DNA from 3 places in the Mesorhizobium sp. CA15 genome. Region 3 is predicted to be linked to each of the others. Evidence: riboswitches for the same ligand, from Rfam matches in the RefSeq annotation. Region 3 holds a riboswitch; each other region holds the start of a gene.
The links. Region 3 has a riboswitch for cobalamin ahead of LB515_RS18795 (DUF1636 family protein). Riboswitches for the same ligand answer to the same signal wherever they lie in the genome.

Region 1: it holds a riboswitch for cobalamin, as region 3 does, so the genes downstream of both, LB515_RS19910 (CbtB domain-containing protein) here and LB515_RS18795 (DUF1636 family protein) in region 3, are expected to answer to the same signal.
Region 2: it holds a riboswitch for cobalamin, as region 3 does, so the genes downstream of both, bluB (5,6-dimethylbenzimidazole synthase) here and LB515_RS18795 (DUF1636 family protein) in region 3, are expected to answer to the same signal.

The regions. Positions count from the first base shown of each region.
Region 1 is NZ_JAIUHQ010000013.1:35,385-45,902, reverse strand. It holds gene LB515_RS19975 (sensor histidine kinase) at 1-993, opposite strand, end outside; gene LB515_RS19970 (hypothetical protein) at 1,529-1,825, opposite strand; gene LB515_RS19965 (hypothetical protein) at 2,140-2,355, shown strand; gene LB515_RS19960 (hypothetical protein) at 2,377-2,532, opposite strand; gene LB515_RS19955 (YkvA family protein) at 2,687-3,067, opposite strand; gene LB515_RS19950 (hypothetical protein) at 3,127-3,309, opposite strand; gene LB515_RS19945 (hypothetical protein) at 3,558-3,707, shown strand; gene LB515_RS19940 (hypothetical protein) at 3,757-4,092, opposite strand; gene LB515_RS19935 (metal-sensing transcriptional repressor) at 4,397-4,663, shown strand; gene LB515_RS19930 (cation diffusion facilitator family transporter) at 4,671-5,996, shown strand; gene LB515_RS19925 (dienelactone hydrolase family protein) at 6,068-6,715, shown strand; gene LB515_RS19920 (hypothetical protein) at 6,730-7,209, opposite strand; gene LB515_RS19915 (CbtA family protein) at 7,462-8,202, opposite strand; gene LB515_RS19910 (CbtB domain-containing protein) at 8,365-8,574, opposite strand; adenosylcobalamin (AdoCbl) riboswitch at 8,566-8,715, opposite strand; gene LB515_RS19905 (histidine phosphatase family protein) at 8,799-9,386, shown strand; gene LB515_RS19900 (hypothetical protein) at 10,043-10,411, opposite strand.
Region 2 is NZ_JAIUHQ010000003.1:355,920-366,437, reverse strand. It holds gene LB515_RS08390 (TlyA family RNA methyltransferase) at 1-737, opposite strand, end outside; gene LB515_RS08385 (GFA family protein) at 845-1,246, shown strand; gene LB515_RS08380 (hypothetical protein) at 1,243-1,491, opposite strand; gene dxs (1-deoxy-D-xylulose-5-phosphate synthase) at 1,681-3,588, opposite strand; gene LB515_RS08370 (pirin family protein) at 3,854-4,774, opposite strand; gene LB515_RS08365 (DUF2277 domain-containing protein) at 4,784-5,050, opposite strand; gene LB515_RS08360 (exodeoxyribonuclease VII small subunit) at 5,243-5,494, opposite strand; gene LB515_RS08355 (histone deacetylase family protein) at 5,498-6,424, opposite strand; cobalamin riboswitch at 6,539-6,717, shown strand; gene bluB (5,6-dimethylbenzimidazole synthase) at 6,760-7,491, shown strand; gene LB515_RS08345 (hypothetical protein) at 7,492-8,475, opposite strand; gene LB515_RS08340 (TetR/AcrR family transcriptional regulator) at 8,607-9,200, opposite strand; gene LB515_RS08335 (MFS transporter) at 9,321-10,518, shown strand, end outside.
Region 3 is NZ_JAIUHQ010000011.1:165,872-176,389, reverse strand. It holds gene nuoG (NADH-quinone oxidoreductase subunit NuoG) at 1-733, opposite strand, end outside; gene LB515_RS18835 (NADH-ubiquinone dehydrogenase) at 808-1,491, opposite strand; gene nuoF (NADH-quinone oxidoreductase subunit NuoF) at 1,567-2,871, opposite strand; gene LB515_RS18825 (NADH-quinone oxidoreductase subunit E) at 2,882-4,204, opposite strand; gene LB515_RS18820 (NADH-quinone oxidoreductase subunit D) at 4,205-5,395, opposite strand; gene LB515_RS18815 (NADH-quinone oxidoreductase subunit C) at 5,404-6,006, opposite strand; gene LB515_RS18810 (NuoB/complex I 20 kDa subunit family protein) at 6,011-6,592, opposite strand; gene LB515_RS18805 (NADH-quinone oxidoreductase subunit A) at 6,583-6,948, opposite strand; gene LB515_RS18800 (winged helix-turn-helix domain-containing protein) at 7,283-8,482, shown strand; cobalamin riboswitch at 8,992-9,195, shown strand; gene LB515_RS18795 (DUF1636 family protein) at 9,235-9,666, shown strand; gene cobW (cobalamin biosynthesis protein CobW) at 9,663-10,518, shown strand, end outside.

The DNA.
Region 1 (10,518 bases), on a different contig from region 3:
CACCAGCCCGTTGCAGATGCCGCGTATCTCGCGCATCGCTTCGCCGAGCGTCTTGTGTATGCCGGCGATCTCGGCTTCGCGCAGCTGGCTGGACGTGGCCGGGTCGACCAGCGCCGGGCTGTCCATCCTCAGCGCGGCAAGCGCCACCAGTTGCGCCGGTCCGTCATGCAGGTCGGCGCCGATGCGCCTCAGATACCGCTCGTTGATCGCTGTGGCGCGGCGCGAGGCGCGTTGAACGCGCTGGCGCAGCGACGAGTTCTGCGCCAAGGCCGTCTGCAATTCGGAAACCTTGGCCTCGAGCGCAGCCTGCTGCGTGACGATGGTGCGGCTGCCGCGGAAAACGATGCCGGAGAGCAGGGCAAGCGCCGCGGCGGTGGCGGCCGCCACTACCAGCCATGTCCACAGCAGAGCTGAGTGGAGCGATTCCTCGAAGTCGCCGGATAATTCGTAGAATTCGCTGACCGCCACGACCTCGCCGGACCACGGCTCGCGCACCGGGTTGTAGATTTCGAGGAGCGGAACGCCCATCGACCGCTCCTTGTCGTCTTCCTCGTCCTCGAGCCTGTTGTATTTGACCATGACGTTGCCGGCGAAAGCGGCGATGAGGTTTGCGTTGGGCCTGATCTGCTTGCCGATCAGGCTGGCATCCTTGGAGTAGAGGATCGTTCCGTCGCGCCGCCACAGCTTGAACGAGACCAGCCTTTTCCCGAGCGCGCCCTGGCCCAGCGTCTCGTCCAGCGCGCGCTTGACGGTGTCGTCGAGTTCCTGGCTCTTGCGCATATCGGGCAACAAGGGTGCGATCACGCTGTCGACATAGAGCGCGGTGGTGGCGGCGGAATTGTGCAGGACCCCGTCACGGATCTGCGATGTCACCCACAGCCCGACCACGAGCATCACCGCCAGAAGGCCGATACCGCCCGCGATCACGAACTGCCAGGCCAGAGAGAGCCCGCTCCAGATTCGTGCAGGTCGTGTTAAATACCTCCCAAACATCGGCACCATTCACCCACCCGTCCGCGACAGTATAGGTGAGGGGAGGCAATTGCGACACCGACCTTGGTCCGTGCCCGTGGGGAAGGTTAATGGTAGAGCAGGTTTGGGCGCACGCCGACGGGCGGGCTTTGATTCGCAAGCAAGAAGGCTGCTTGCTCTGCCGGGCGGCAAGGCCAGCGCCATTCCTGTTGACGGAGAAGACGCGGGCCGGCTGCCACCTGAAATCGCGGGTTCTTTTGCAATGCCGCAACCACCAATCAAGCCCCGGCTCCGGACCAACGGCATATGCCCCGCGGGATAAAGCGCCACACCGCTGATGCTTTGGCCTGGCGCGGTCTCTTCATCGATCGTTGTGGATGTAGACATATAGCGGCGACCTCTCGCGGGCGGCCCGGCTTGCAACCCGTCCATATCGGCGGGCGGGCCCTCTTTCCCGACATGAACTGCGGACGTCGCGGCAAAAATTTGCCCCCAAAAGAAGTCAGGATCAAGCTGTTGATGGGTCGAACAACCGCCGCATATACAATGGGCTTCATCACGCTGTTGGCAACGCAGTATGGACGTCGGCGAAAAAAAGCAAAAAAGAAACCAGCGGTTGTCGATTTTTGAGCTCGAGGCACTGCGGGAAGCTTTCAGGCAGTCCGTTCGCGAGAATGACGTCGCGGAAGCGGAATGGGCGCAACACGCCGAGCTTTTCGTCAAAAGAGCGCTTCAAGAAGACGGCCGTCTTACACGAGTTTGAGCGCTCGGGCGCCTGAAGCAATTCCAGGAAGGTCTGCGCGGTTTTCAGCCTTGGAATTGCGGCACCGCGGCTTCCAACCGGTCGGACCATTGCGCCGGCGCGTAGGACCTCAGCAACAATTGCGGGCGCAGCGGGAAACCGACACTCTATCCCTGCGCCGGCTCCCCCCAAGGAAACCCAAAGGTCGGCGCTTCAGCCCGGCTTGCCAGTCAAAGAGCCGTACTCTTTTACCGCCAAGGCAAGCCGGGCTACCCCAACCGCCGGTCCGGCACTTTCCGCTCGTTTGTCGCATCGGTAGCAGCGTTGCGCGGTGCCGCCAGCCTGGCCCCACGGGTCATTGCAATGCGCAGAGGGTCATCCGCTTTCGCGGAACGAAAAGGGGAGTCGGCGCGTTTTCCGCCGCGATGTCGAGGACTCCTCACCATCACAAGGCCGAAAGCCCTTTTCAGGCTTCCGAGGCGGAGCGCCTGGCGCGTGCGCAAAAGAATGCCAGGCTGAAGGATCTTCGCACCCACGCTTCATGGCTCGTGCTCGATCCGCAGGCTCACTTCCAGGAGGTGATCGACTGTTCGGCATTGCTCGGCGACCTGCCGATCCGAAAGGTCGCCGGCGACGGTTAGGAATTCCGTGCCTTTCAGGCTTCAGGCGGGCTGTAGCCGGGCGGCGTCCTGTCGGGATATCTCGATCAGTCGCGCGATCGCCAATGGCGCCATCAGCGCAAAGAACGCCGTGACATCGAGGAGGATCGACCGCGCCAGATCGAACCCGCTGTGGTCGTAGCAAACTGCGAATTGCATCACGCCTGGCCCTTTTTGACCTGCACACTGCGCATGTGGCTTCGCGCGCGCCAAAAGCATGAGCCTGATTTACAACAAATACAAGATGTCGCTAATCTAAAGATGGCCGCGACAGGCCGATGCAATCGAGGCCGTCTGGTCGGGCCCCAAGCATTCAGGCCGGCTTTGGCCAGAACAGCCAAGTGAGCGCCAGCGCCGCCAGTACCCAGAGCGCGATCATGAAGGCGAGCCCGGCCTTGCTCACCGGCTTCTCGCGTCGCACCGCCTCTTCGCGGAATTCCTGCATCAAATCGGCCGAGACCAGCTTGACCGCGAGCATGATGCCGACAGGTACGATCACCAAGTCGTCCAGGTAGCCGATGATGGGGATGAAGTCCGGGATAAGGTCGACGGGGCTCAGCGCATAGGCCGCAACCGCACCCGCGGTGGCTTTTGCATACCAGGGGACACGCGGATCGCGGGCCGCAATCCACAGCGCCACCACATCGCGCTTGATCCCTCGCGCCCATTGCTTTGCCGAGTCGATAGCCGACATGCGCCTATTCTATAGCTGTGCGGGTCTTGAGGCCATTCAGCGATGGCCGGCTCGGCCCCTCAGGCGCAATCCTTGAGTTCGACAACCTCTACGCCGAGGCGGAAGGCCTGGCCATCGGCATAGGAGCGCGCATATTGCTCGGCTTCGAATGGAAAGATGAGCGTTGTGCCGTAGGCGGTGACGCGCACCGTCCACTTCTGGCCCCTGACGAGTTCAACGCCGTGAAGCTTCGCCGTAACCATCTCACCCTCCTCAGATCCGGCACTTCAGCGACATCCGCATAACGTCGCGAAAGTCATTTGAATACAAATAATCCGACTCAATCGTGTCGTTACGGTGTCGCTTCCGACATTGGGTCGTTTGCGTCCGTGAAATGGTTCACCGACAGCAGCGCTTTTTTGCCGGCGGGCCGCGACCGGGCGGCATGGCCCTGCTCGGAACCGCGAAGGCCTCAGGCGGATTAGAGTCCTGGTTCACAAGGAGACCCGCCATGATCCGCAAGCTGAAATCTGGTGAATACCGGCTCTATTCGCGCAAAGTCGATCCCAGAACCGGCAAGCGCCGCAACCTGGGCACCTTCAAGTCCCGCGAAGCGGCAGAAAAGCACGAACGCGAGGTGCAGTATTTCAAGCGTCACTAAGGCAGTCCACCGCTTCACGGCGAGGAGGATCGCGCCGCAGCCATCGGTTTTACCCGTGTGGTCTCGGCGGGGTGCGCGGGCGAGGGTGGCCGGGCACGTTCGAGCCGATATGGTCGAGGTCGCAACGCCTCGTCACCATTTCGACCGAGTTGGTGTCGATCGTCACGCGTCCCAGCACCTGCACGGTCGTGCGTCCGAGATCCTCGTCGACATGCACGACGTCGCCTTCGAGTCTAAGCTTGTCGCCTGGCTTGGCATTGGGCTCGGCCATCGAATAATTATGACCATCGCCGTCGAGCTTCAGCATCACGCGGTCCTTGATGCGCTCGATCACGGTGGCGATGACAGCCACCCGGTCGCCTATCTCCACTGCGGGCCGTGTCATTGCGGCCTCCTTTCGCGCGGTCTCTGGCCGCCAGAGCCGCCTGGCCCCACGGTAGGTGGCGGCAGCCGCTAAAATAAACGGCAAACCAAGCATTTGGTTGCCCCGGGGGGCTGCCGCTCGCCGCAGCCGGTTGATCACATGAAATCGGGATTTCGCGGCAGAGACTGCCCCGCGGGCCGAGGACCTGCTGCGTCGGCGAGCATCTGCTAGCGGGCACGTTCGGCTGGGCGGCGAGTCCAGCCCTGCCGCGGGCTAGCCTCGAGAGTTCGAGGCGTATTGGCAATATCCTACCCAGGGGGATAGGATGTTTGCCATGACGATACACAGCTCCCATCCCGATATCATCGCCCGGCTCAAGCGAGCGCATGGCCATCTCGCCGCCGTGCTCACCATGTTCGAGCAGGGTCGGTCCTGTCTTGACCTCGCGCAACAGCTCCACGCCGTCGAAAGCGCGGTCGGCAATGCCAAGCGCGAGCTGATCCACGACCATATGGAGCATTGCCTTGTCGAAGGCGGCGAACCGACCAGGGACACGCTCAAAGAGCTGAAGCAGCTCACCAAATATCTATGAGGCGGCGATGTGGGAAAAAGCGCTCGACTGGTTCGGCTTCGGTGCGCACGGACATCATGGCGGCCACGGCCACGACCACCATGGGCCGCATGGCCATACTCATGGCGTGATCGACGGGACTATCGCCACCACAGACCGCGGCATCTGGGCGATCAAGTGGTCGTTCGTGATCCTCGCGGTCACGGCCGCGCTGCAGATCGTCGTCGTGATGCTCTCGGGCAGCGTGGCCCTGCTTGCCGACACCATCCACAACGTCGCCGACGCGACCACCGCCATCCCGCTTTGGATCGCTTTTGTGCTCGTGCGCCGCAAACCGACCAGGACCTTCACCTACGGCCTCGGCCGGGTCGAGGATCTCGCTGGCATCATCATCGTGCTCATCATCCTGGCCAGCGCGCTGGTGGCCGGATACGAGGCGATCAATCGCCTGTTCAACCCGCAGCCGGTGCATTTCCTTGGCTGGTTGGCCGTCGCCGGCATCATCGGTTTCCTCGGCAATGAAGCGGTGGCGGTTTTTCGCATCCGCGTCGGTCGCCAGATCAACAGCGCGGCGCTGGTTGCCGACGGCTATCACGCCCGCACCGACGGCCTCACCAGCCTTGCCGTCGTTGCCGGCGCGGCCGGCGTCTGGCTCGGCCTTCCGCTCGCCGATCCGATCATCGGCCTGCTCATCACCGTCACCATTTTCGCTATCGTCTGGCAATCGGCGCGCTCGGTGCTGACCCGCATGCTGGACGGCGTCGAGCCCGGCCTCGTTGACCAGATTCACCATGCTGCCGACCATGTCGCCGGGATCGAAAAGGTAGCCGACGTCAAGGCCCGTTGGCTCGGCCACAAGCTGCATGTCGACGTTACGATCGCGGTCAATGACGGCCTGTTGCTTGCCGCCGCGAACAACATCGCCGCATCGCTCAAGGCCGAGCTCTTCGCGCACATCCCGGCGCTCGACGTCGCCACGGTGCACTTTGCCGAGTTGGAGACGGAGGCCGGCCACCATCATGCGCCGGATCCGTTCCTTGTCGACGGCAAGCTAGCCAGCGGGCTGCTCGAAATCGTCGACACGCCGCAGGGCGAGCGCATGCGGCTGCGCCTGTCGCGTCACGCCGAGGGCCTGCGGGCGAACGTCGCTATTGAAAGGGCGGACGGTGCGGTCGAAAGCCTGCCGCTGTCTCCGGTCGGCGGCGACCATCATTATCTGCAGAGCCTGGTCGCGCCGACCGAACCGCATGAATTCAGCGCCAGGCTGCAACTGGCGGCCGGTCCCGACACCGAGGATCTGCCCTTCGCCATGGCCGAACCGAAAGGCCACCATCACGAGCGCGCGCATGGATGATGTGACGGCGAAGGCTTCGGAAAGGGCATGGCTGGTGGTGGGGATTCGATAAGCCGGATAAAAGACGATCATTGCCCGAGCTCAACGCGATCGGCCAGGCGACGCCGAAGGGACAGCGGATGGCTGCTATTGTACTCTTTCACTCGGCGCTCGGCCTTCGGGCGGTGGAGCATCAAGCTGCTGAGCGCATGCGAAGCGCGGGGTACGATGTTGTGGTGCCGGACCTCTACGCAGGGCTGACTGCGGCATCGGTCGACGACGGGCTTGACTTGATGAGCAATGTTGGGTGGGAAACCATCTGCGACCGCGCCAGGGTGGCGCTCCTCCAGACTTCTCCAGACGCGGTGCTCGCTGGCCATTCCATGGGAGCTGGCGTGATCAGTGCCGTTTGGTCAGAACGAGTCGCTGCCGCCGGCATTGTGCTGCTGCATGGCCTTGCTGATATTCCCAGCAATGTTCGCCGACACATCCCGGTCGCGGTCCACGTCGCCGACCCAGATGCATTTGCTCAGCCGGAACAAGTTGCCGACTGGTCGGCGTCGGCGAAGCGCTGCCACGTCAGGGCAGAAATTTTCACCTATCCGGGGATCGGCCATTTCTACACCGATCAAGCGCTGCCGGATTACGATGCGTCCGCAGCCGAGCTGACATGGTTGCGCGTTCAGGCTTTCCTGAAAACGATCACACGCAAGACCGGGAGCGGTTCGGTGATTCCGTGAAACGCTGAACCGTTCTAAGCAGCGCCGGCTCGCGGAGCGGGTGAACGGAAAATCGACCATGCGGCGGCGCCGAGCGCCGCCACCATAGCGAGGATCACCGCAAGGCTCGGCAAGTGGAAGAAGATGTCGCGCCAGCGTGGCTCGACGACCGCGCCGGTGCTGAAGGCCTCGCCGCTGTACTGGCACAGGATCCACGACGCGCCGCTACGCACCATCTCGGCATCGATGTCCGAGATCAGCGTCTTCGCCTCGCGCCCGGCCGCGGGCATCATCGCCATATGGGCGAGCAGCGCCTTGGCGGTGGCGAGATAGGCGTGGCTGCATTCGTTGAACGGGCTTTCCTCGTCGCCGAGGCTGCCCGGCATCAGGCCCCAGAGGCAATAAGTGAATTGCAGATTGCCGTGATTGTAGAGCCGCCGGAAGGTCGGGTCGGTCGCGGTCTGGCGCTGGGCGAGGTCGAGGATCTCGCCGCGATAGCGCGCGATGACGGCCATCTGGCCGTGGGTCAGGCTGGGGATCTGGATGCCGGGAGGAGGCTGGGCCGAGGATCCGCCATGCGCCTGCGCGGATGTGGCGGCCAGAAATGCGAGCAGCGCCGCAACCGAGCAATTCCAGGAAAAGTGTGCGGCGGTTTTCCGTCCGGAATTGCGAGAAAAGGAAAGACCAAAGTGGCTCTGCGGTCGTACCGACCGTTGAGCCGCTTTGGCCGCCAGGGCGCAGAACCGTGGCGGCCAACGCATCGGATTTCAGGCGTAGCGGCGTGCCGGGCTGCGCTGGTCGCGCACCGCGACCACGCGTTCGGCAACCGCGCCGAAGCCGAGCCCGACGACGGTCCACAGCACCAGCTGGATGCCGAGCGAGGCGACGCGGAATTGCCACAGCACGGTCGCCGAGAAGTTCTCCGGCACTTCGTTGATGTCGGGCAGCGCCGCCTTCACCAGCGCGAAGACGACGAGGAAGGCGAGGCCCGCGACGATCGAGGCGTTCCAGGCGCCGAGCCGGTTCCACAGCCGCTGCGCCAGGCCGACCGCCGCCACCATCGCCGCGATCGAGACGACAATCATGATGAAGAACAGCTCGGTGCGGTAGCCGATCGTTTCGGCATTGCCGACTGCGGGCGGGCTGGCCGGGTATTTGAGGCCGGGGACCACGATCACGGCCAGGAAGCCGAGTGCCGCGATCAGCGCCGAGGTGCCGCGCGGACCGAGCGAGCCCAGACGGCCATGGGCATAGGCGAAGACCAGCGAGAACAGCCCGCCAAGCGCGGCGCCATAGACCAGCACGCCGGTTGCCAGGCCGATGCCGGCTTGCGTGGCGCGGCTGACCATCTCGGGCTCCGGCGCCTCGCCGGCGGCCGGGGCCTGCTGTTCCTCGAAGGCGATCGCCTTGTCGACCTGCGGCTCGCCATAGACGCGGGCGAAGGCGAACGCCAGAATCCCGGCGACCAGCCCGACAAGCATGCCGCGCAGCAAAAGTTTTCCAACCATGTCACCAATCCCTCCAAGCAATTCCAGGAAAAGTGCGTAGCGGTTTTCCGTCCGGAATTGCGTTAAGCCAACCAAGCAATTCCAGGAAAAGTGCGCAGCGGTTTTCCGTCCGGAATTGCGTTGGATCAGAATCGAAAGCGGGTTCAGCGATGCTGAACCGCTTTAGTGGCAGGGGAAGCCGAGCAGGTGGCGGCCGTCATGCACGAATTCGTGCACATAGGTGCCGCGAATCAGCGAGGTGGCGCCTTCTTCCGCGCCGACGAAATAGATCGCCAGCATCAAAAGCAGCCCGCCGAGGATGGCCCAGGGCAGAAGCTCGCGGACCGGAATCGCAACCGGGCCGTAGCTGGGGGCGAAGGTGGTGTCGGACATATTGACCTCCCTTGGGATACTGCGTCCCGTTGATCGAGTGCTGCGGAATAAGGCCTGACTTTCGGCTGGTGCCGATCACAGTGGCGCGACCGTGCCGGACTCGCACCGGCTTCCAATCCCGTATAGCATTAAGACACTTGTCAGTACTTCGTTCGCCTGTCAACGACATGTAATGGCGGCACGGCTTCGTGAGGCCTGTTTTTCGCTGTGCCACGGAGTTTTTCATGCTTGTCCGCCTGACGATGATCGCAAGCGGAGCGACGCCCGGGATGCGCAAGGGCCGCTTTCCGAACGATGAGCCGCCGGAGCCGCGCGCCCTCGATCGCGCCGGCGCGCTGGCCGCTTCGCTGCGTCGCGCCGACCGTATCTGGACAAGCCCGGCGCTGGCCGCGCGGCGGACGGCGGAGGCGCTCGGCCTTGACGCGACGGTCGAGCCGCTGCTTGCCGAGCAGGATTTCGCGCGCTGGGCCGGCAAAGGTTTCGAAGAGGTGCAGGCCGAGGATCCCGAAGGTATGGCGGCCTGGTTCGCCGGTACAGACGCGGCGCCCCATGGCGGTGAATCGCTCGCCGACGTCGCCCGGCGGGGTGCTGCGCTGATGGAGCGGCTGGCCGGCGAAAGCGGTCACACCGTCGCGGTGACGCATGCCATGCCGATCCGCGCCGCCATGGCGCATGTGCTCGGCGCGCCGCTTTCCTCGGTCTGGAAGATCGACATCGAGCCGCTGTCGCTCACCGAGTTCCGCAGCGACGGCCGCCGCTGGGTGCTGCGCGCGAGCGGCGTGGTCGCCGGCCGAACAGTCGGGGACTATTAGCCCCCGCGCGCGAACGGCACGATACGCAGCCAGCAGACGGTCAGGGAAACGGTCGACGCGACGGTGAGGCGGCGCCGATCCGGAGGCTAAAAGTCCGGTTTAACATCGGGTAATTTTATATCGGACTGATAGAACCAGCGTCTCGTCCACTCAAAGGGCCCCTCACAAATTGCCTTTAGCGGTCTATAATTCGGTGATTCAACCCAAATGTTACAGCGATACCACTGCCCGTCGCTTTTGAGCGTCTTGTCAAATTGAAAAACAATTGTCTGGACTCTGCCTATCGTGGCGTTGTAGAGGCGATGACAATTACTGTTAATCAGTGACCCATCTTCGTTTTTCGGCACGGCTTGCTTCGGGGGGATCCTCTTTGCGATCCACCGTCCGTAGGGTTTGTCTCGTGAATACTCCATGTCGGCGGTGTAGATCAGTTCCCGATGAACAAACTGGGCATGGTCACCAAATCTATGGAACCGGGATGTCATCTGAATAAGCGGAAGCTTAATGATCCGCTCATTCGCTTCCTGGAGGGGCGTGCATTCAGCATTCTGTTCTTCTGGACGTAAATTAGACCCTTGGGAGGCCACACATGTCACGGGAGGGCAGATCAGGCAGGCGGAAAGAACGGCAACACCAAAGATTCTGCTCATCACGTTCTACCGGTAGAGGTGTGGGTATCTGGCCTTCTCAGCCTGGCAATTGCTCCCTCTCTGAGCCGCTATAGCAAATGCTCTTTCATAGGTACGTATAGCCTTCTTGAACTTAGAGGACTTGGGCGTCAGGTGTTTGTCTATCCCATCGTACAAGAGGACAGGAACAGCTATCATAGCTTTTCCATCTTCATTTAGCCTCAGCGCCGGGCATTTTTTCATCACACCGACGAGGTTGCCGGCGATTGTAGCGGCCAAATTTAACTTGGTGTCGGGCAGTCCTGCCAGATACTCGATATTTGAGTTCGCGGCCCAAGCAGCCGAACACGCGAACGAAATTTCTACGAATGTCGCGAAAGCGAACCTAAGTTTCATTATCTCCACCCCCAGCTTTAATGAGCGAAGCACGTTTGAGCTCGTATTAGTAGCCGAAGACAAGCCATCGGGTTCCATATCCACAAGCGGGTTAGATTTTCGCGTCG
Region 2 (10,518 bases), on a different contig from region 3:
AACTCGCGGTTGCCGTCGCCGCCTTCGATCGGCGACGGCTCGAGTCCCAGCACGCGCCAGCCGGGAACGCCGGCCAGCCAGTCGCGCAAATTTGCAGCAATGCGCCCGGCATCGCCCGGATCCTTGAGCAGGCCGCCCTTGCCGATGGCCTCGCGGCCCGCCTCGAATTGCGGCTTGACCAGCAGAACTGCCTTGGCGCCCTCGCCCGCCAGTTCCAGCGCCGGCGGCAGAGCCAGCTTCAGCGAGATGAAGCTGACGTCGCAGACAAGGAAACCGGGAACGCGGCCGCCGAGATCGGCTGCCGTCAGATCGCGCGCGTTCAGTCCTTCGATCACCGTCACACGCGGGTCGCCGGCAATGTCTGGATGCATCTGGCCGTGACCGACATCGATCGCCATGACATGGGCCGCGCCGCGCTCGAGCAGCACCTGGGTGAAGCCGCCGGTCGAGGCGCCGATGTCGAGCGCCTCGCTGCCGGAAGGATCGAGGCCGAAACGGTCGAGGCCGGCGATCAGCTTCAGCGCCGCGCGCGACACATAGGCCTGCGCCGGATCATCGATGGCGATCAGGCAGTCCGAAGCGACGGGTTGGCCGGGCTTGCGGGCGACGGCGCCGTCAACCGTCACCGTGCCGCGCTCGATCGCGTCGCGGGCGCGCGAACGGCTGGCAAACAGGCCGCGCCCGACGAGCAATTCGTCGAGCCGCTGGCGCCGGCTGGCTGGCAAAGGGGAACTCATCGGCCTTCATTGGCGAAAGCCGGGCGCGAACGCAATGGTTGAATATGGCGCAAGAGGCTGCAGAATGCCGAGAGGAACAGGCGGTTCGTCAGCCGGTGGAGGTGGCAATGCTGAGGGGTACCTGTCATTGCGGCGCAGTTCATTGGACGCTGGAAGGCGATCCCGGCGCAATCACCGCATGCAATTGCACGCTTTGCCGCCGCTACGGAGCGCTCTGGGCCTATGACTATGCCGACGAGCGCATCCGCGTCGCCGGACTACTGAAATCGTACACACGCGCCGAGGTGGCGGAGCCCGCGCTGGAAATCCTGTTCTGTCCGACCTGCGCCTGCGTGGTCGCCTGGCGTGGCCTGCGCTCCGGCGAAAGCGGCCGCACGCGCATCGCTGTCAATGTCAGGCTTGCGCCGCCCGAGGAGGTCGCCGACCTGCCGATCGACCATTTCGACGGCCTCGACACTTTTGACGACCTGCCGCGCGACGGCCGCTGCGTGCGCGATATGTGGTTCTAAAAAATGGTGCGCGAAACCTGGCGCTCGATGGCGGGCATCAGGCCGTCATTGCCGGAGGCTTGCTTGCGCGGCGGCTCAACCGGAGTGGGCGCGACGGGACCTGCATCCGGCAGCACGACGAGTTGAGGAACCTGCTTATAGGAGAAGCCGCCGCGAATATTGCCCATCTTGCCGGCAACGATATCCAGCACCGCCTTTTCGAGATTGCGGTCGTAACGTGTTTCGGCTGCCGCCGACGCCGTCACGGCCGCCAAAAGGGCTACTCCGCACAGAAGCGTTTTCATTTTTGGTTGTCTCCCTGCCTGGCTCGAGCTTCTAGCAGGGCGCCGTTGAAAATCGGCCAAGAGACAGGGTAAGCGAACCGCCAAACGGGAGCGTTAACAGATACCTACATCTGGCATCCGGCAAAACGATTCACCGCTTGAAGCTCTGATTCAGGCGCGCTGCGCCTGCACGCCGCGACCGAGCGCGGCGAAGACGGTGCGTACGATGCCTGCCGAATCCAGCCCGGCATCGGCATACATCTTCTCCGGCTTGGCATGGTCGGTGAACGCGTCCGGCAGCACCAGCGGGCGCACCTTGAGGCCGCTTTCGAGAAGGCCTTCATGGGCGAGGAAGTGCAGCACCTGGCTGGCGAAGCCGCCGATGGCGCCCTCTTCCACGGTCACCAGCACCTCATGCGAACGGGCGAGCCGCCGGATGAGATCCTCGTCCAGCGGCTTGGCGAAGCGGGCGTCGGCAACCGTGGTGGAAAGGCCCGCAGCGCCAAGTTCCTCGGCCGCCAACAGGCAATCCTGCAGCCGCGTGCCGAAGGAAAGCAGCGCGACCTTGGTCCCTTCCTTGAGGATGCGGCCCCTGCCGATCTCCAGCAGCGAGCCGCGCTCCGGCATGTCGACGCCGACACCATTGCCGCGTGGATAGCGGAAGGCGATCGGGCCGTCATCATAGGCAGCCGCGGTGCGCACCATATGACGCAGCTCCGCCTCATCGGCGGCGGCCATGACAACGAAGCCCGGCAGCGTGGCCAGGAAGGTCGTATCGAAAGCGCCGCAGTGGGTGGCGCCGTCGGCGCCGACGAAACCGGCGCGGTCGATGGGAAAACGCACCGGCAGTTTCTGGATCGCCACGTCGTGGACGACCTGGTCGTAAGCGCGCTGCAGGAAGGTTGAATAGATGGCCGCAAAAGGCTTGTAGCCTTCGGTGGCGAGCCCCGCGGCGAAGGTCACCGCATGCTGCTCGGCAATGCCGACATCGAAGGTTCGCTTCGGAAACACCTCGCCGAAGAGATCGAGACCGGTGCCGCTCGGCATGGCGGCGGTGATGGCGACGATGCGGTCGTCCTCACGCGCTTCCTGGATCAGGCTTTCGGCGAAGACCTTGGTGTAGGCGGGCGCGTTGGCCGGCGCCTTGGCCTGCGCGCCTGTGATGACGTCGAACTTGTTGACGCCGTGATATTTGTCGGCTGCGGCCTCCGCCGGCGCGTAGCCCTTGCCCTTCTGCGTCACGACATGGATCAGCACCGGGCCTTTGCCGTTGTCGCGGACGTTCTTCAGCACCGGGATCAGATGTTCGAGATTGTGCCCGTCGATCGGACCGATGTGATAGAAGCCGAGCTCCTCGAACAAGGTGCCACCGGTGACGTAACCACGCGCATGCTCGACCGCACGGGTGATGGCGCGGTCGGCGCGCTTGCCCAGATAGGATGTCAGCTTCTTGCCGAAATCGCGAAGGCCGAGATAGGCCTTGCCGGAGGCGAGCCTCGCCAGATAGGCGCTCATGGCGCCGGTCGGCGGCGCGATCGACATGTCGTTGTCGTTGAGGATGACGATCAGCCGGGCGTCGAGCGCGCCGGCATTGTTCAGCGCCTCGAAAGCCATGCCGGCCGACATCGAGCCGTCGCCGATGACGGAAATGACATTGTTGCGGCCGCCCGACAAGTCGCGGGCCATGGCCATGCCGAGACCGGCCGAAATCGAGGTCGAGGAATGCGCGGCGCCGAACGGGTCGTATTCGCTCTCGGCCCGCCGGGTGAAACCAGAGAGGCCGCCTTCCTGGCGCAGCGTGCGGATGCGGTCGCGGCGGCCGGTCAGGATCTTGTGCGGATAGGCCTGGTGGCCGACGTCCCAGATCAGCCGATCCTGCGGCGTGTTGAAAACGTAGTGCAGCGCGACGGTCAGTTCGACGACGCCGAGGCCGGCGCCGAGATGACCGCCGGTCTGCGACACGGCATCAATCAACTCGGCGCGGAGCTCCGCGGCAAGCTGCGGCAGCGCGCTCTCATCAAGCGTCCGCAAATCCGCCGGAATGCGGACCTTGTCGAGCAGCGGCGTGTCTGGCTTCACTCGGGCGCGTCCTGCCTTATCGATCGAACACGGCGCTATCAGCAGATTGCGCCATAATCATGCGCGGGAATAGTCCGCCGGCGGGCGAATGTAAATGCGTGCCAGTGACGCGTGCTACGCTGCAAGGTGTATTGAGATTCAGGTCAGGCCGCGCCGAAAATGATGGATTCCGAGAACCGGAGCGGAGCGTACTCAAAGTACGTGAGCACCGGAAGCGCAGGAAACCGGCATTTGCAGGCCGGCCTCACCTGAATATCAACACACCTTAGTTCTCGGGCAGCGGAATGAACTCCTCCTCATCGCCGGGAACGATATCGAAGCGGCCCGTCTTCCATTCCTGCTTGGCCTGCTCGATGCGTTCCTTGGAGGACGAGACGAAATTCCACCAGATGTAGCGCTTGGAGCCCAGCGAAGCGCCGCCGAACAGCATGAAATGCGCACCGCGCTCGGAAGAGACCACGATCTCCTCGCCCGGCTTGAACACCAGGAGCCGCTCGGCCGGGAAAACATCGCCGGCGATCGAGACGTCGCCTTCCAGCGTGTAGATGGCGCGCTCCTCGGCATCGGCTGGAATCTTCACGCTGGCGCCGGCGGCCAGTCTGAGATCGGCGTAGAGCGTGTCCGAGGCGGTCGCCACGGGCGAGCGAAGGCCTGAGAACGCGCCAATGACGACGCGGCCGCTGACACCCTCGGCATCGATCTGCGGCAAGCGGGCCACCGACGTGTTCGCGAACACCGGGGCAATCTCCTCCTTGCCGTCGGGCAGCGCCAGCCAGGTCTGCAGGCCGGAGACCGACATCGGCGCGCCGCGCAATTCCTGTGGCGTGCGCTCTGAATGAACGATGCCGCGCCCGGCGGTCATCAGATTCACGTCGCCCGGCGCGATCACCATTTCGGTGCCGAGCGAATCGCGATGCCTGATCCTGCCGTCGAACAGATAGGTGACGGTGGAAAGCCCGATATGCGGATGCGGACGCACGTCGAGCGCATGGCCGGCGCGCAGGATCGCAGGGCCCATGCGGTCGAAGAAGATAAACGGCCCGACCAGCCGGCGCTTCGCCGTTGGCAAGGCGCGGCGCACCTCGAAGCCGCCAATGTCCTTGGCGTTCGGAACGACCATCAGCTCGATCTGGTCGCAGGCGAAGGCATCGCCGGGTTCGGGATCGTTTCCCGGAAAGAAGCTCATGTCGGATCCTCAGGCGAAACGCAGCGCCGACCTGGCCTTCGCCTTGGCAGCTTCTTCCTCGCGGTTGCGCGGCTCCTGGTTGGTTTCGAGCGAATCGATCAATTCGCGCGCGACAGCCGCGATCGCCTCGACAGCATGGTAGAAGGCATGCTCGTTGCGCTTGGACGGCTTGGTCGAGCCGCTCAGCTTGCGCACGAATTGCAGCGCGGCGTCATGCACTTCGTCATTGGTCGCCGGCGGCTCGAAATTGGCCAAGGTTTTGATGTTGCGGCACATGGCTTGAACTCCTTACCTGCTTTCTCTGCCCTTACCCGGTCTGAGATCATCCGCTGAGGTGTTGAGATCAGGTCAGGCCGAGCCGAAAATGGTGGTTTCCGAGAACCGGAGCGGAGCGTACTTGAAGTACGTGAGCACCGGAAGCGCAGGAAGTTGCCATTTGCAGGCCGGCCTCACCTGAATATCAACACCTCAGTCGGCGTCCAGCGGTTCAGTTCCCACCGGCTTGCCGTCGCGCGACAGCCTGATCTTCTCGACCTTGTCCTCGGCGGCTTTCAGCAGCCGGTCGCAATGCGCCTTCAGCGCCTCGCCGCGCTCATAGATCTTGATCGACTGGTCGAGCGGGACGTCGCCGCGCTCAAGATCATCGACGATCTTCTCCAGCGCGTCGAGCGCCTGTTCGAAGCTCATCGCCTTGACGTCCTCATTGCCTTCCAATGCCATACCCTATCCCTTCATCAGCCGCCCGACATGGGCGGCGACTGAAAATGCCAGTCCCTGCAGATCGTAGCCGCCTTCCAGCAGGCTGACGAGCCTGTTGGAGCTATGGCGCCCGGCGCGTTCCATCAATTGCCCGGTCGCCCAGTCGAAATCGTCCTCGGTCAGGTTGATCTCGGCCAGCGGGTCGCGATGGTGCGCATCGAAGCCGGCGGAAATGATGATCAGGTCTGGCGCGAACGCGTCGATCGAGGGCAGCACGCGCGACAGGAAGGCGTCGCGGAAGAGATCGCTGCCGGTCTGCGGCGCCAGCGGCGCGTTGACGATGTTGCCGGCGCCGGTCTCGTTCTTCGCGCCGGTGCCCGGGTAAAGCGGCATCTGGTGCGTCGAGCAATAGAGCACCGATGGGTCGTCCCAGAAGATGTCTTGCGTGCCATTGCCGTGATGAACGTCCCAGTCGACGATGGCGACACGCTCGGCCTGGTGCTTCTTCTGCGCGTAACGGGCGGCGATCGCCGCCGTGTTGAACAGGCAGAAGCCCATTGCCGTGGTCTTTTCGGCATGATGTCCAGGCGGACGCGCGGCGACGAAGACGTTTGCCGCACGGCCCTCGAAGACGTCGTCCACCGCCGCGTTGGCACCGCCGATCGCGGTGATCACGGCCTGCCAGCTTTTCGGGCTGGCGCTGGTGTCGGCGTCGATCGACGCGATCCCGCTCTCAGGGATCGCCCCGCGCACGCGCTCGACGAAATCCTCCGGATGCGCATAGAGGATCGTTTTCTCGTCGCCTTCCGGCGCCTTGACGCGGTCGAGCGCCGAAAATGCCTCGTCGTCGAGCACGCGCTCGATGGCACGCAGGCGGTCGGGCCGCTCGGGATGGCCGGGCGGCGTGAGGTGTTCGAGGAAGATCGGGTGCGTATAGAGACGGGTGGCCATGGCGCCTAATCTAGGGGCCTATGCCCGCAATGACCATGTTTGGCAGCCGAATGGCTGGGGAAATCGCGTCTTGCCGTGTCGCTAACGCCATTGGCGCGGCCTAAGCTTCGCTGTAAGGTCGCATCGCTGCCAGGTGCCCGCGACGCGGGAGAATCGGGAACACGGTTGAACTCCGTGGCGTGCCCAACACTGTAAGGGGGACCGCGCCGGCACACGCCACTGTCGAAGACGGGAAGGCGCCGGATGCGGGACGATCCCGAGCCAGAAGACCGGCCCGGCAGACATGGTTTTCCGCTTGGTCAGGCGGGGGACTGCTTGTCGCAAGGGGAAAAGCGATGACGGCAGCAGCGATCGCCGCGAGCGGCGACGACTTTGACCAATTGGCGCGCGACGCGGTCTACCGGGCCATGTTCACCAGGCGCGACGTGCGCAGCCATTTCGTCCCCGACGATCTCGACGACAATGTGCTGGCGCGGCTCATCACCGCCGCGCATCACGCCCCGTCGGTCGGCTATATGCAGCCGTGGAATTTCATCGTCATCCGCGATGCCGAGCGGCGCAGACAAGTGCGCGACCTGTTCCTCGCCGCGCGCGAGCAGGAGTTGCCGGCGATCGAGGCGGAACGGCAGGCGCTCTACCGCAAGCTGAAACTCGAGGGCATTTGCGAAAGCGCGCTCAACCTGTGTATCACCTGCGATCGGCAGCGCTCGAAGGACTCGCCTCTCGGGCGTTGGCACAATCCGGAGATGGATCTCTACAGCACCGTCTGCGCGGTGCAGAATTTCTGGCTGGCGGCACGGGCCGAAGGTGTCGGCGTCGGCTGGGTGAGCATCATCGAGACCGAGGCACTGAAGCGGCTTCTCGCGATCCCGGAGCATGTCACGCCGATCGCCTATCTGTGCGTCGGCCGCGTCTCGGCCTTCGCGCCGAAGCCGGACCTCGAGGCGCATGGCTGGGGCAAGCGCCTGCCGCTGCCCGAACTGGTCATGAGCGAGACGTTTCGCGGCGCCGGCGAGGCGCCGCTTAAATCGGCAATCGCAAAGCTTGGCGGCCCATCAAAGCCATGATCAGGCGGCTCTCGGCGTATCCCAGCGCGAGCCGCCGCCGAAAGAGCCCAGCGCCTTGTCGCGCAGTTCCCTGAATTTGGACGAGGTCTCGGCGAGCCGCCGGTCCCATTCGGGATTGGGCGCCTGGCCTTCGATGGCTTCGAAATAGACCTGCATCAGCGAGGCGATGGCGAAGGGCTCGATGAAGGCTGCCTTGAAGGCCCAGGCGAAGACGATGGCCAGCACGAAGGCCCAGCCGGCAAGCTGGCCCGGCATGACCCACAGAATGGCGGCCGCGGGCGCCAGCATCAACAGGAAGATGACGAAGGACACGCCCCACATGATCGCCGCCAGCCAGACGGCGTTCTTGACCATGTGCTTGCCGTTCTGCGCGTAGAGCACGACGCCTTGCCTTGCCGTCTCGAAAGGCGAGCTCGAATTGATGCGGATGTTGTAGCCGAGGATGATCTCGTCGACATAGGTCAGCGACAGGCGGATCACCGTGTTGATGAAGCTGACGATGCCGCTCAAGCCCGGAACGGGCAGGAAGGCGGCGATGCCGCCGATCAGGCCGGTGATGGCGCGGATGGCGCCCTTGACCAGCTGGTCGACGACGAAAAGGATGTTGGCCTCGGCAAAACGCTGGGTGACCACTTCCTTCGCGTAGGCGATCTGGCCCTGGCCGTCGGGGACATCTTGGCCGTCGATCAGATGCACCATGACGGCGATATGGCCCGCTTTCAACACATAGAGGATGTATTCGCGTATCCAGTAGACAGCGATCGAGACGACGCCGAAGCCGACCACGCCACCCCACAGCGCGAAGGACATCGGGCCGTCGGGATCGGTGGAGATGTGGCCGACGCCGTAGCCGACGCTGGCGCCCGTACCGGTCGCCATGATGTAGGCGACCGTGATGCCAAAATAGACGATCATGCGAAAGACGATGAACGGCCATGTCCGCATCATGATCGACACGGATCTGGCGATGCTGAAGTCCCACATGGCCCCGACTCCCCTCACCTTCAGAGTTGGCGGTGGAGGATGCGCTCGCCCCGGCGATTGTCAATCGCGGCAGGGTTGCGCCGGCCCGAAACCGGTGCATAAGCCGGTGGCTTGATTACCCGAGCGTGCCGTCAAGGCTTCTTTCGCAAGCCTTCGAGCAACTGCTTGAAGGCCGTGATCGCTTTTTTCGAGGTCGCCTCGGGGTCCGTCGAATTGGCGATGCGCTGCGCGGCCTGGCTGCTGGCGCCATTGATCAGCCGTGAGGTCGTCTCGGGATCAAGCTCCGGAACGACCTCGCCCTCTTCCTGCAGCCTGGTCAGATGGTTGGTCATCGAGGCGGTGCAGGCGCTGGCATTCGGCCACTGCGCCGGATCGCCGAGCACCGCCGGGCCATCGCGGAACATGATGCGCTGGATTTCCGGCTCGAGCGCCATCTCGATATAGGTGGTGCATTCGTCGACGAAATGCTGCCAGCGGGTGGGCGCTTTCGAAGCCACCTCGTTCACCCGCACAGCCATTTCGCCGTCGATCTCCGCGATCACCGCCTGCAGCAGTCCCTTCTTGTCGCCGAAATGATGGTAGAGCGCGCCGCGCGTGAGGCCGGCCGACGCGGTGAAATCGTCCATCGAGGCCTCGGCATAGCCGATCGTGCCGAAAGCATGGCGAGCGGCCGCGATCAGCTTGGCGCGCGTCTCGGCGATCATCTCCTTGCGCGGTCTGTGCATGGTTCTGGCCCTACTCACATACGCCTCGTATGCCAATTGACATACGTGGCGTATGAACTATCTCACAGTCATACGCAGCGTATGTAATTTTAGTATGCACCGTTGTCGAGGAGCAGGATCATGCGAAACCCTTATTCGGACATCTTTCGGGCTCCCGGCACGAAAGGCTTCGCCGCGGCGGCTTTCATCGCGCGCTTGCCGATCGCCATGGCCCCGATCGGCATCGTGGCGATGCTGTCGCAGACACATGGCGAATACTGGCTGGCCGGCGCCGTCTCGGCGACCTATGCGCTGGTCAATGCTTTCCTGTCGCCGCAAGGGTCGCGGCTGGTGGACCGACGTGGCCAGACGGCGATCGCAGCACCCATGACGCTCGTCTCGGTGCTTTCCTTCGCGACATTGATCGTCGCGGCCAACCAGCACTGGCCTATCTGGACGTTGTTCAGCTCGGCGCTACTTGCCGCCGCCATGCCCAGCATCCCGGCGCTGGTCCGGGCGCGCTGGACCGAGATCTTCCGCGACCGGCCGGAGCTCAACACGGCGTTCGCCTTCGAATCGGCCGCCGACGAACTGGTCTATGTCGCCGGCGCCTCGCTGTCGGTGGGCTTGAGCGCCGCGCTGTTCCCGGAAGCCGGCATGGTGGTCAGCACATTGCTGCTTGCGCTCGGCTCGGCGGCATTCCTGCTGCAGCGCTCGTCCGAGCCGCCGGTCCGCCCGGCCGAACATGGCGCGGCCGGCTCGGCGATCCGGCTCCGGCCGGTGCAGATCATCACCTTCGCACTGATCTTCGTCGGCGCGACCTTCGCCACGACGGAAGTGACGACGGTGGCGATCACCAAAGAGCTTGGCCAACCTGAGGCGGCGAGCCTCGTCATCGGCGTCTATGCGCTGGGATCCTTCGTGCTGGGCATCATCGTCGGCGCGCTCAGCCTCAAGGCGCCGCTGCAGCGGCAATTGGCCCTTGCAGTCACCGTGATCGCGCTCACCACCTTGCCGCTCCTCTTCGTTGACACGGTGCCGACTCTGGCGCTGGCGGTGTTCGTCAGCGGCGTCGCGATCTCGCCGACCTTCATCACCGCCTTCGGCCTGATCGAGCGCCACGTGCCGCCGGCGATGCTCACCGAAGGCGTCACCTGGGTGACGACCGGCATCGGCATCGGCATGGCGCTGGGCTCCTTTGCCGCCGGCTGGATGGTCGACACCTTCGGTCCGCAGAACGGGTTCTGGGTTTCGGTCGCGGCCGGCGCCATCGCGCTGGCCACCGTGCTCGCCGGCCAATGCCGGCTGGCGACGGACGATTGCGAGGCGGATAGGGGCG
Region 3 (10,518 bases):
GGCTGTCGACGCGGATCGCCGAGCCGACTGCGTCCATGACGTCGATCGATTCCGTCTTGGTCAGTTCCCACGGCCGCGCCTGGAAGGCGAACGGCTTCGAGGTCAGCGCGCCGACCGGGCACAGATCGATGACGTTGCCCTGCAGCTCCGACGTCATCGCCTGTTCGAGATAGGTGGTGATCTCGGCATCCTCGCCGCGGCCGATCAGGCCGAGCTCGGAAATGCCGGCAACCTCGGTGGTGAAGCGGACGCAGCGCGTGCAATGGATGCAGCGGTTCATCACCGTCTTGACCAGCGGGCCTATATACTTGTCCTCGACCGCGCGCTTGTTCTCATGATAGCGCGAGGAATCGACGCCAAAGGCCATCGCCTGGTCCTGCAGGTCGCATTCGCCGCCCTGGTCGCAGATCGGGCAATCGAGCGGATGATTGATCAACAGGAATTCCATCACGCCTTCGCGGGCCTTCTTGACCATCGGCGTGTTGGTGAAGATTTCCGGCGGCTCGCCATTCGGGCCGGGACGCAGGTCGCGCACGCCCATGGCGCAGGAGGCCTGTGGCTTGGGCGGACCGCCCTTCACCTCGATCAGGCACATGCGGCAATTGCCGGCGATCGACAGGCGCTCGTGGAAGCAGAAGCGCGGCACTTCCGCGCCGGCGTCCTCGGCCGCCTGCAGCAGCGTGTAATGGTCGGGTACCGTGATCTCTTTCCCGTCGACCTTTAGCTTTGCCATTCGCCTCAAACCTCTGCGGATGTCCCGCAATCTATCCTTCCGGGCGCGACTGAAGCCGCGCCCGGCATTTCAATTCACTTCTTCGCGGCGAGCGCCGCGGCCTGGGCAGTCCAGTTGTCGCGGCCGATACGGCCGGCGAGCGACAGGTAATCTTCCACCCAGGCGATCTCTTCCGACGTCCAGGCAGCGATCTGGCCATAGGTCCAGATGCCGAGACCGTTGAGCACCTTTTCCAGCTTCGGTCCGATACCCGAAATCGCCTTCAGGTCCGACGGTGTCGCCGGCTTGTCGACGGCCTTAGGCTGCCTGAAATCCTCGGGCATCAGTCCCGTTGCGGCCGGTTGGGCGACAATATCGGCCCCGGTCGCGTCGAGCGCCTTCTCGGTCGCGTTCGCCGCTATGTCGGTCACGTCCTGGGCGAAGGTCTGCGCCCTGGCGATCAACGTCTCGGTCGCCTTGCGCGCCTTGGACGCGTTGGCGGCCGCTTCGTGCTGCGCCTCGAGATCGTCGAGGAAGGGCTGGAACATGCGCTGCGAAGCCTCCAGCGCGCCGGTGAACGCGCCCATCCACATGCCGACGGCGTGGTTGGCCAGACCGATGCTGAGCGCCGACATCGCGGCGGCGCCCGCGACTGGATGCGCCAGAAGGTTGACGGCGCTGGCCATCTCCTTCGGCATCATCTTGGTCAGGTCCTGGTTCATCTTCTCGAGTTGGTCCAAATCAGGCACGAACGGATAGGGTATCGAATACGGCGCCATAGAGATCTCCTGGTCGTTTCTTCGTATGCCCGCCCCAGTTTTTCAGTCTTCGGGCCAAGCCCGTATTTCGTAGTCTTATTCCGCCGCCACCATCACCGGCTCGACCCGGTGCGCGTTGTGCGAAAACTCGTCGATGCGGCGTTCCACCTCGCCGCGGAAATGCCGCATCAGGCCCTGGATCGGCCAGGCGGCCGCATCGCCCAGCGCGCAAATTGTGTGGCCCTCGACCTGCTTGGTGACGTCGAGCAGCATGTCGATCTCGCGCTTCTGCGCCTCGCCGCGCACCAGCCGCTCCATCACCCGCCACATCCAGCCGGTGCCTTCGCGGCACGGCGTGCACTGGCCGCAGCTCTCATGCTTGTAGAAGTAGGACAGCCTGGCGATCGCCTTCACGATATCCGTCGACTTGTCCATGACGATGACGGCCGCCGTGCCGAGGCCGGATTTCAGGTCGCGCAGCGCGTCGAAATCCATCGGCGCATCGATGATCTGCTCGGCCGGCACCAGCGGCACTGAAGCGCCGCCCGGAATGACCGCGAGCAGATTGTCCCAGCCGCCGCGGATGCCGCCGCAATGCGTCTCGATCAGCTCGCGGAACGGGATCGACATCGCTTCTTCGAAAGTGCACGGATTGTTGACGTGGCCGGACACGCAGAACAGCTTGGTGCCGGCATTGTTCGGGCGGCCGAAGGACGAGAACCAAGCGGCGCCCCGGCGCAGGATGGTGGGCGCCACCGCGATCGATTCGACGTTGTTGACGGTGGTCGGGCAGCCATAGAGGCCGACATTGGCCGGGAATGGCGGCTTCAGCCGCGGCTGGCCCTTCTTGCCTTCCAGGCTTTCGAGCAGCGCCGTCTCCTCGCCGCAGATATAGGCGCCGGCGCCATGATGCATGTAGATGTCGAAGTCGTAGCCGGATGTGTTGTTCTTGCCGATCAGCTTGGCCGCGTAAGCCTCGTCGATGGCGCGCTGCAGCGCCTCACGCTCGCGGATGAACTCGCCGCGCACATAGATGTAGGCGGCGATCGCGCCCATGGCGAAGCCGGCGACCAGCGCGCCCTCGACCAGCGTGTGCGGATCGTTGCGCAGGATATCGCGGTCCTTGCAGGTGCCGGGCTCGGATTCGTCGGCGTTGATGACGAGATAGCTCGGCCGTCCGTCGCTCTGCTTGGGCATGAACGACCACTTCAACCCCGTCGGGAAGCCGGCGCCGCCACGGCCGCGCAGGCCCGACGCCTTCATCTCGTTGATGATCCAGTCGCGCCCCTTGGCGACGAGGCCTGGCGTGTCGTCCCAGATGCCGCGCGACTGCGCGCCGGCCAGCGACTTGTCGAACAGGCCGTAGATGTTGGTGAAGATGCGGTCTTTGTCCTGAAGCATTTGTCGTCCCTCAGACCGGCTTCTTGCCGAAGACGCGGATGTATTCGGCGACGCCACCCTTGGCGAGCGCCTTGGCCTGCTTCACCCAGTCGTCGCGCTCGATGCGGCCGCGGAAATTGAGATAGCCGTCGACCCATTCGCGCTCGGCCTTCTTCCAGGCGGCGACCTGCGCGAAGGTGTAGATGCCCAGCGAATGCAGGGTGCCTTCGATCTTCGGGCCGACGCCTGAGATCAGCTTGAGATCGTCGACCATTGCCGGGCGCTCGATGCCGGCCGGCCGGTTCTTGTCATCGAGCGAAGGCTTCGTCGTCTTGGCGACAGGCTGCTTGGTTTCCGGCGCCTTGAAAGCGGTGACCGGCTCGGCCTTGGTCTTCGGCCCGCTGCGCGGCTTTGAAACCGCCTCGACTTCCGGAGCGGCCTGGTTGGCGTTGGCGGCCGAATGGCGCGGCGCCCTGACGCTGGCGCCATTCTCGGTGGCCGGGGCGACCTTGACCGGCGACGGCGTGTTGAGCGCCGGGCTGGTTTCAGCCGCATGGGTCTTCGGCTTGCTGGATTTTGACGGTCCAATCGGGCCAGAGGCGGCCGTAGCCGGCGCCGAAGCTGCCGGCGCAGCGGGTGCCGGGGCTGCGGCGGGAGTTGCATGCGGCGCCGACGCGAGAGCTTCCTTGGCGGCTTTCGCCGCCGCCCTGGCTTCCTTGTCGCGCGTCGACTTCAGGATCGCCTTTTCGCTGGTCAGCGTCGTCAGCCCGGTAGCCGGCTCGGACCCGTGGCGGCCGTTCTGCGGGCCAGGCTTCACCTCGGCGCCCTTGCCGGCGTCGTAGAGATCGATGATCTCGGCCAGCCGCTCGGGCGTCAGGTCCTCGAAAGTGTCCTTGAAGATCATGACCATCGGCGCGTTGACGCAGGCGCCGAGGCATTCGACCTCCTCCCACGACAGCGTGCCCTTGTCGTTGGTGTGGAACTGGTCGTGATGGATTTTCGACCGGCACACATCCATCAGCGCTTCCGAGCCGCGCAGCATGCAGGGCGTGGTGCCGCAGACCTGGATATGCGCGCGCGTGCCGACCGGATTGAGCTGGTACTGCGTATAGAAAGTCGCGACTTCGAGGCCACGGATGCGCGGCATGCCGAGCATGTCCGAGATCGTCTCGATCGCCGCCTTGGTGACCCAGCCTTCCTGCTCCTGCGCGATCATCAGCAACGGGATGATCGCCGACTGCTCGCGCCCCTTCGGGTATTTGGCGATCCACTGCTGGGCGGCCGCCGCGTTCGCCTCGTTGAAGGCGAAGGTGGCAGGCTGGAGGCTGGCTTCTGCAAGACGGCGGACTGACATTTAGCGATCGACCTCACCAAACACGATGTCGAGGGAGCCAAGCACGGCGGTGACGTCGGCCAGCATGTGGCCGCGGCACAGGAAATCCATGGCTTGCAGATGCGCGAAACCGGGCGCGCGCAGCTTGCAGCGATAGGGCTTGTTGGTGCCGTCGGAGACCAGGTAGACGCCAAATTCGCCCTTCGGTGCCTCGACGGCCGCATAGACCTCGCCGGCCGGCACGCGGTAGCCCTCGGTATAGAGCTTGAAGTGATGGATCAGCGCTTCCATCGAGCGCTTCATCGCGGCGCGCTTCGGCGGCACGACCTTGCCGTCGAGGTTCGACACGGGGCCGGCGCTTTCCTTGCCGAGCAGCAGATCGACGCACTGGCGCATGATCTTCGCCGACTGGCGCATCTCTTCCATGCGCACAAGGTAACGGTCGTAGCAGTCGCCGTTCTTGCCGATCGGGATGTCGAAATCCATCTCGGAATAGCATTCATAGGGCTGCGATTTGCGCAGGTCCCAGGCGGCGCCCGAGCCGCGCACCATCACGCCAGAAAAGCCCCACGCCCAGGCGTCGGCCAGCGACACCGTGCCGATATCGACATTGCGCTGCTTGAAGATGCGGTTGCCGGTCAAGAGCGCGTCGAGATCGTCGATCGACTTCAGGAACGGGTCGATCCACTTGCCGATGTCCTCGACGAGCTTCTGCGGCAGGTCCTGGTGAACGCCGCCCGGCCGGAAATAGGCCGCATGCATGCGCGAACCCGAGGCGCGCTCGTAAAACACCATTAGCTTTTCGCGTTCGACGAAGCCCCAAAGCGGCGGCGTCAGCGCGCCGACGTCCATGGCCTGCGTCGTCACATTCAAGATGTGCGACATGATGCGGCCCATCTCGGAATAGAGCACGCGGATCAGCTGACCGCGCTTCGGCACCTCGATGCCGAGCAGGCGCTCGGCCGCGAGCGCAAAGGCATGCTCCTGGTTCATCGGCGCGCAATAGTCGAGCCGGTCGAGATAGGGCACGGCCTGCAGATAGGTCTTGGCCTCGATCAGCTTCTCGGTGCCGCGATGCAGCAGACCGATATGCGGATCGACGCGGTCGACCACCTCGCCGTCCAGCTCCAGCACCAGGCGCAAAACGCCATGCGCCGCAGGATGCTGCGGGCCGAAGTTGATGTTGAAGTTGCGGACGGAGGTTTCAGCCATGGGTCGCCCTACTGTTTCGCCTTCTCATCCCCGGGAAGCACGTAATCCGTTCCTTCCCACGGGCTCAAGAAGTCGAAATTTCTGAATTCCTGCTTCAATTCCACCGGCTCGTAGATCACCCGCTTGGCCTCGTCGTCGTAGCGCACCTCGACGAAACCGGTCAGCGGGAAATCCTTGCGCAGCGGATGCCCCTCGAAACCATAGTCGGTGAGAATGCGGCGCAGGTCCGGATGGCCCGAGAACAGCACGCCGTAAAGGTCGTAGGTCTCGCGCTCGAACCAGTCGGCACCCGGATAGACGCCGGTCAGCGACGGCACCAGCGTCTCCTCGTCGGCCTGGACCTTGAGCCTGATGCGGACATTCTGCTTCGGCGACAATAGGTGATAGACGACGTCGAAGCGCCTGGCGCGCGACGGGTAGTCCGCTCCGCAGACATCGATGATCGAGATGAACTGGCAGCGCGGATCGTCGCGCAGGAAGGTCGCGACCTCGATCAGGTTGCCCGGTTCAACCGAAACCGTGAGCTCACCATAGGCAAGCACGGCTTCGCCGATGCGGCCGGAGAGCTTCTCGCCGAGATAGGTGGAGAGTTCGTTCAACGCCAGGGTCATCGGCTCACCGTTCGATCGTGCCGGTGCGGCGGATCTTCTTCTGCAGAAGGAGAATGCCGTAGAGCAGCGCCTCCGCGCTCGGCGGGCAGCCGGGCACATAAATGTCGACCGGCACGACGCGGTCGCAGCCGCGCACCACCGAATAGGAATAGTGGTAGTAGCCGCCGCCATTGGCGCAGGAGCCCATCGAGATGACGTAGCGCGGCTCCGGCATCTGGTCGTAGACCTTGCGCAGCGCCGGCGCCATCTTGTTGGTCAGCGTGCCGGCGACGATCATAATGTCGGACTGGCGCGGCGACGCGCGCGGCGCGACGCCGAAACGCTCCGAGTCATAGCGCGGCATCGAGGTGTGGATCATCTCGACCGCGCAGCAGGCGAGGCCGAAGGTCATGAACATCAGCGAGCCGCTGCGCGCCCAGGTGATCAGCGCCTCGGTCGAGGTGACGAGAAAACCCTTGTCGGCCAGCTCATTGTTGATTTCGAGGAAGAAGGGATCGTCCTCCCCCACCGGCCTGCCGGTGTTGGGGTCGATGATGCCCTTGGACTTCGGCGCGACGAGGGTGCCTGAACTGTCGTTCAATCCCATTCCAGCGCTCCTTTTTTCCATTCATAGGCAAAGCCGATGGTCAACACCGCCAGGAACACCATCATCGACCAGAAGCCGAGCATGCCAAGCTTCGAGAAGGACACCGCCCACGGGAACAGGAAGGCGACCTCGAGATCGAAGATGATGAACAGGATCGACACCAGGTAGAAGCGGATGTCGAACTTCATGCGGGCGTCGTCGAACGAGTTGAACCCGCATTCATAGGCGGAAAGCTTTTCCGGGTCGGGATTGCGGTAGGCCACAAGGAACGGAGCGATGATGAGCGCCAGACCGACGATCATCGCCACGGCGATGAACAGCACGATAGGCAGGTACGAACTTAGGAGTGCGCTCATGCGGCGACTTTCCTTCGGCGGGGGCAGTTCATTTTGATTACAGCAACGAACTCTAATGCGGAAGCGTGACAGATTAACCGCTGAACCGTTTTAAGGGGCCCATGCTGCAACGCGGCGAGGGTTAGCGCAGCGGTTTCGGTGACGCAAGTCAAACGTTGTTCAAATCGCGGCTCTGGACGCCTTATCGGAAGAAACTGGTCCGATCCGCTCCTGTTTGATTTCCTTCAGTTTTTACTCCAGTTTTCTCTCCTGACATATCTACCGCCATTTGCCTGCTAGCATGACAGGAATCACCGGCTAAAAATCCAACGGACGATCGGGGCAAGGACACCTGATGAAGGACAAGATTTCGCTGGCCATGGCGAGGCGCGTCGCGCTCGGCGCGCAAGGGTTCAACGACCCTAGGCCCAGTGGTGTTCCGGATCGCCGCCACCTTGCGCGGGTACTTTCGCGAACCGGCCTTCTGCAGATCGATTCCGTGAGCGCGGTGGTGCGCGCGCATTACATGCCGCTCTATTCGCGCCTCGGCCCCTACCCGCTTACGCTGCTCGACAATGCCGCGGTCACCCGCAAGCGCGCCGTTTTCGAATACTGGGCGCATGAGGCATCGTTCCTGCCCGTCGAGACCTATCCTTTGATGCGCTGGCGCATGCAGCGCGCCGAGCAGGGCGACGAGATGTATCTCGGCCTGGCGAAATGGGGTCGTGAACGCAAGGAAATGATCGACGAGATATATAGAGAGGTCGCCGATCGCGGTCCGATCGCCGCGTCCGACATCGAAGGCCACAAGGGCAATGGCGGCTGGTGGGGCTGGAGCGAGGCCAAGCACGCTTTCGAATGGCTGTTCTGGGCCGGGCGCATCACCACGGCCTACCGCCGCGGCTTCGAACGCTATTACGACCTGCCCGAGCGCGTTTTGCCGCAGGCGGTGCTCGACCTTCCCATTCCCTCGGTCGAGGACGCGCATCGCGAGTTGCTGCGCATTTCCGCCCGCGCCCATGGCATCGCCACCTATGGCGACCTGCGCGACTATTTTCGTCTCGCGCCGGGCGACACGAAGGATCGCATCGAGGAACTGGTCGAAGCCGGCGAATTGCTGCCGGTGAAGGTCGAAGGTTGGGACAAGACCGCCTATCTCCACAAGGACGCCCGTTTCCCGCGCCGGATAGAAGCGCGCGCCCTGCTCGCCCCTTTCGATCCCGTCGTCTTCGAACGCACCAGGACGGAGAAACTCTTCGATTTCCGCTACCGCATCGAGATCTACACGCCGGCCGAGAAACGCCAATATGGCTACTACGTGCTGCCCTTCCTGCTCGGCGACCGGATCGTCGCCCGCGTCGATCTGAAAGCTGACCGCCCGGCCAGCATCTTGCGCGTCCACGCCGCCTACGCCGAGGCCGGCGCCCCGCCCGAAACGGCCGCCCAGCTCTTCGACGAGTTGAAGCAGATGCAGGGCTGGCTCGGCCTGGAGGCGATCGAAGTGACGCCGGCCGGCGACCTCGGGCCGGCGCTGGCCGACATCGCGGTGTCGTAGCTGCGCGTTGACAGGGAGAGTGAACAAAAATAGAACATCCCAACTGTGGTTAGGATCGGTTGCGATGGTTTTCAGGCGCTCGATATGTCTGGTCTTGGCCTACCTGACCTTAGCGTCGCCATCATATGCGACAGGTGCTTACCGAGAGGAATGGGTAGAGGTCACGCGTCCAGTCATTTTCTGTGGCGGCCACATTGCACCCGGTATGCAGCCAAAAGAAGTGACGGCGCTTCTTCTGCGGTGGTTGGAGTTTGGAACGATCGACAAGCAGATCGCAGGCGCCTGTGGCTTATTGCCGGTAGGGCAGCGCTATATAATAGTTCATGAGCCGAAGTTCGACGCCAATCGCTTCGTCTTGATGTGGGAACCGGTTTGCCAGCACGGCTGTTCGTTAAGTATGGCGCCCGTGGCCTCACCGCCTCGCAAACTTGTGGGTCCATACCTCAAACCCATAAAGCCGCCAAAAGGCTGGTACTAAGCCAGTCGTTGACTCCAGCCCCCTGAACCCTCTAAATCCTGACCCAGACGGTCTTCTCCCGGCAAAGGGAGGAGCCAAGAGGGAATGCGGTGCGGGCCAACACCCAAATCCGCGGCTGTCCCCGCAACTGTAAGCGACGAGCCTCTGCCGAAAACCACTGGGATGTTCCCGGGAAGGCGGCATTCAGGGTGACGACCCGCGAGCCAGGAGACCTGCCGTCTGAGACTTTAAGTATCCGAATGCCCGGCGGGTTTTCCGGGCAAGGAGCATGGTTTTGGATCGCAACGGCAGTTTCCCGGCAAACAGTGCGGACATTCCGTCCGAGCCCGATGCTTTGGCTGGCGTCACCGTCATCGTCTGCTCATCCTGCCGCGACGAGACCGGGTCGGATGCGCATCCGCGCGCCGGCGCGCTGCTTGCCGAAGACACGCGTCGGGCTGCTTGCGGCGAAAAGATCGACATCCGTACCGTCGAATGCCTCGGCAACTGCAAGCGCCGGCTAAGCGCCGCGCTGCTGCGCGACGGCTGCTGGAGCTACGTCTTCGGCGATCTGAACACGACCAGCGGCGCCGATCTCGTCGCCGGCGCAAAGCTCTTCGCCACCTCGACCGATGGCCTCATCCCCTGGCGCGGCCGGCCCGATTCTCTCAAGCGCGGCCTGGTTGCCCGCATCCCTCCCCTCGACATGCTGAAGGACCGACCATGAACGCATCCGTTTCCCGCGTGCCCTGCACCGTCGTCACCGGCTTTCTCGGCGCCGGCAAGACGACGCTGATCCGCAACCTGCTCGAAAACGCCAAGGGCAAGCGGCTGGCGATCATCGTCAACGAGTTCGGCGATGTCGGCATCGATGGCGAGATCCTGAAGGGCTGCGGCGTCGACACCTGCCCGGAGGAAAACATCGTCGAGCTCGCCAATGGCTGCATCTGCTGCACCGTCGCCGACGATTTCGTGCCGGCGCTCGACCAGATCCTGTCCCGCACGCCGAAGGTCGACCACATCCTGATCGAGACCTCCGGTCTCGCTCTGCCGAAGCCCTTGGTGCAAGCCTTCCAGTGGCCGACCGTGAAGAGCCGCGTCACCGTCGACGGCGTCATCGCCGTGGTCGACGGCCCGGCGCTGGCCGACGGCCGCGTCGCTTCCGACATGGACGCGCTGAAGGCGCAGCGTGCCGCGGACGATTCGCTCGACCATGACGATCCGGTCGAGGAGGTGTTCGAGGACCAGATCGCCTGCGCCGACCTGATCATCCTGTCGAAGAGCGATTTGATGGATGCGGCGGGCTCTGAGCGCGCCAACGCCGTCATCGGCGAGCATGTGGCGCGCGCCGTGAAAGTCGTGCCGACGTCGCAGGGCAAGGTCGATCCCTCGGTGCTGCTCGGCCTCGGTCTCGCCGTCGAGGACGACATCGAGAACCGCAAGACCCATCACGACGACGAGCTCGACCACGAGCACGACGATTTCGATTCCTTCGTCATCGACATCCCGTCGATCGCCAATCCCGACGAGCTGGCCAAGCGCGTCGCCCTTGCCGCCGAGCAGGAAAACGTGCTGCGCG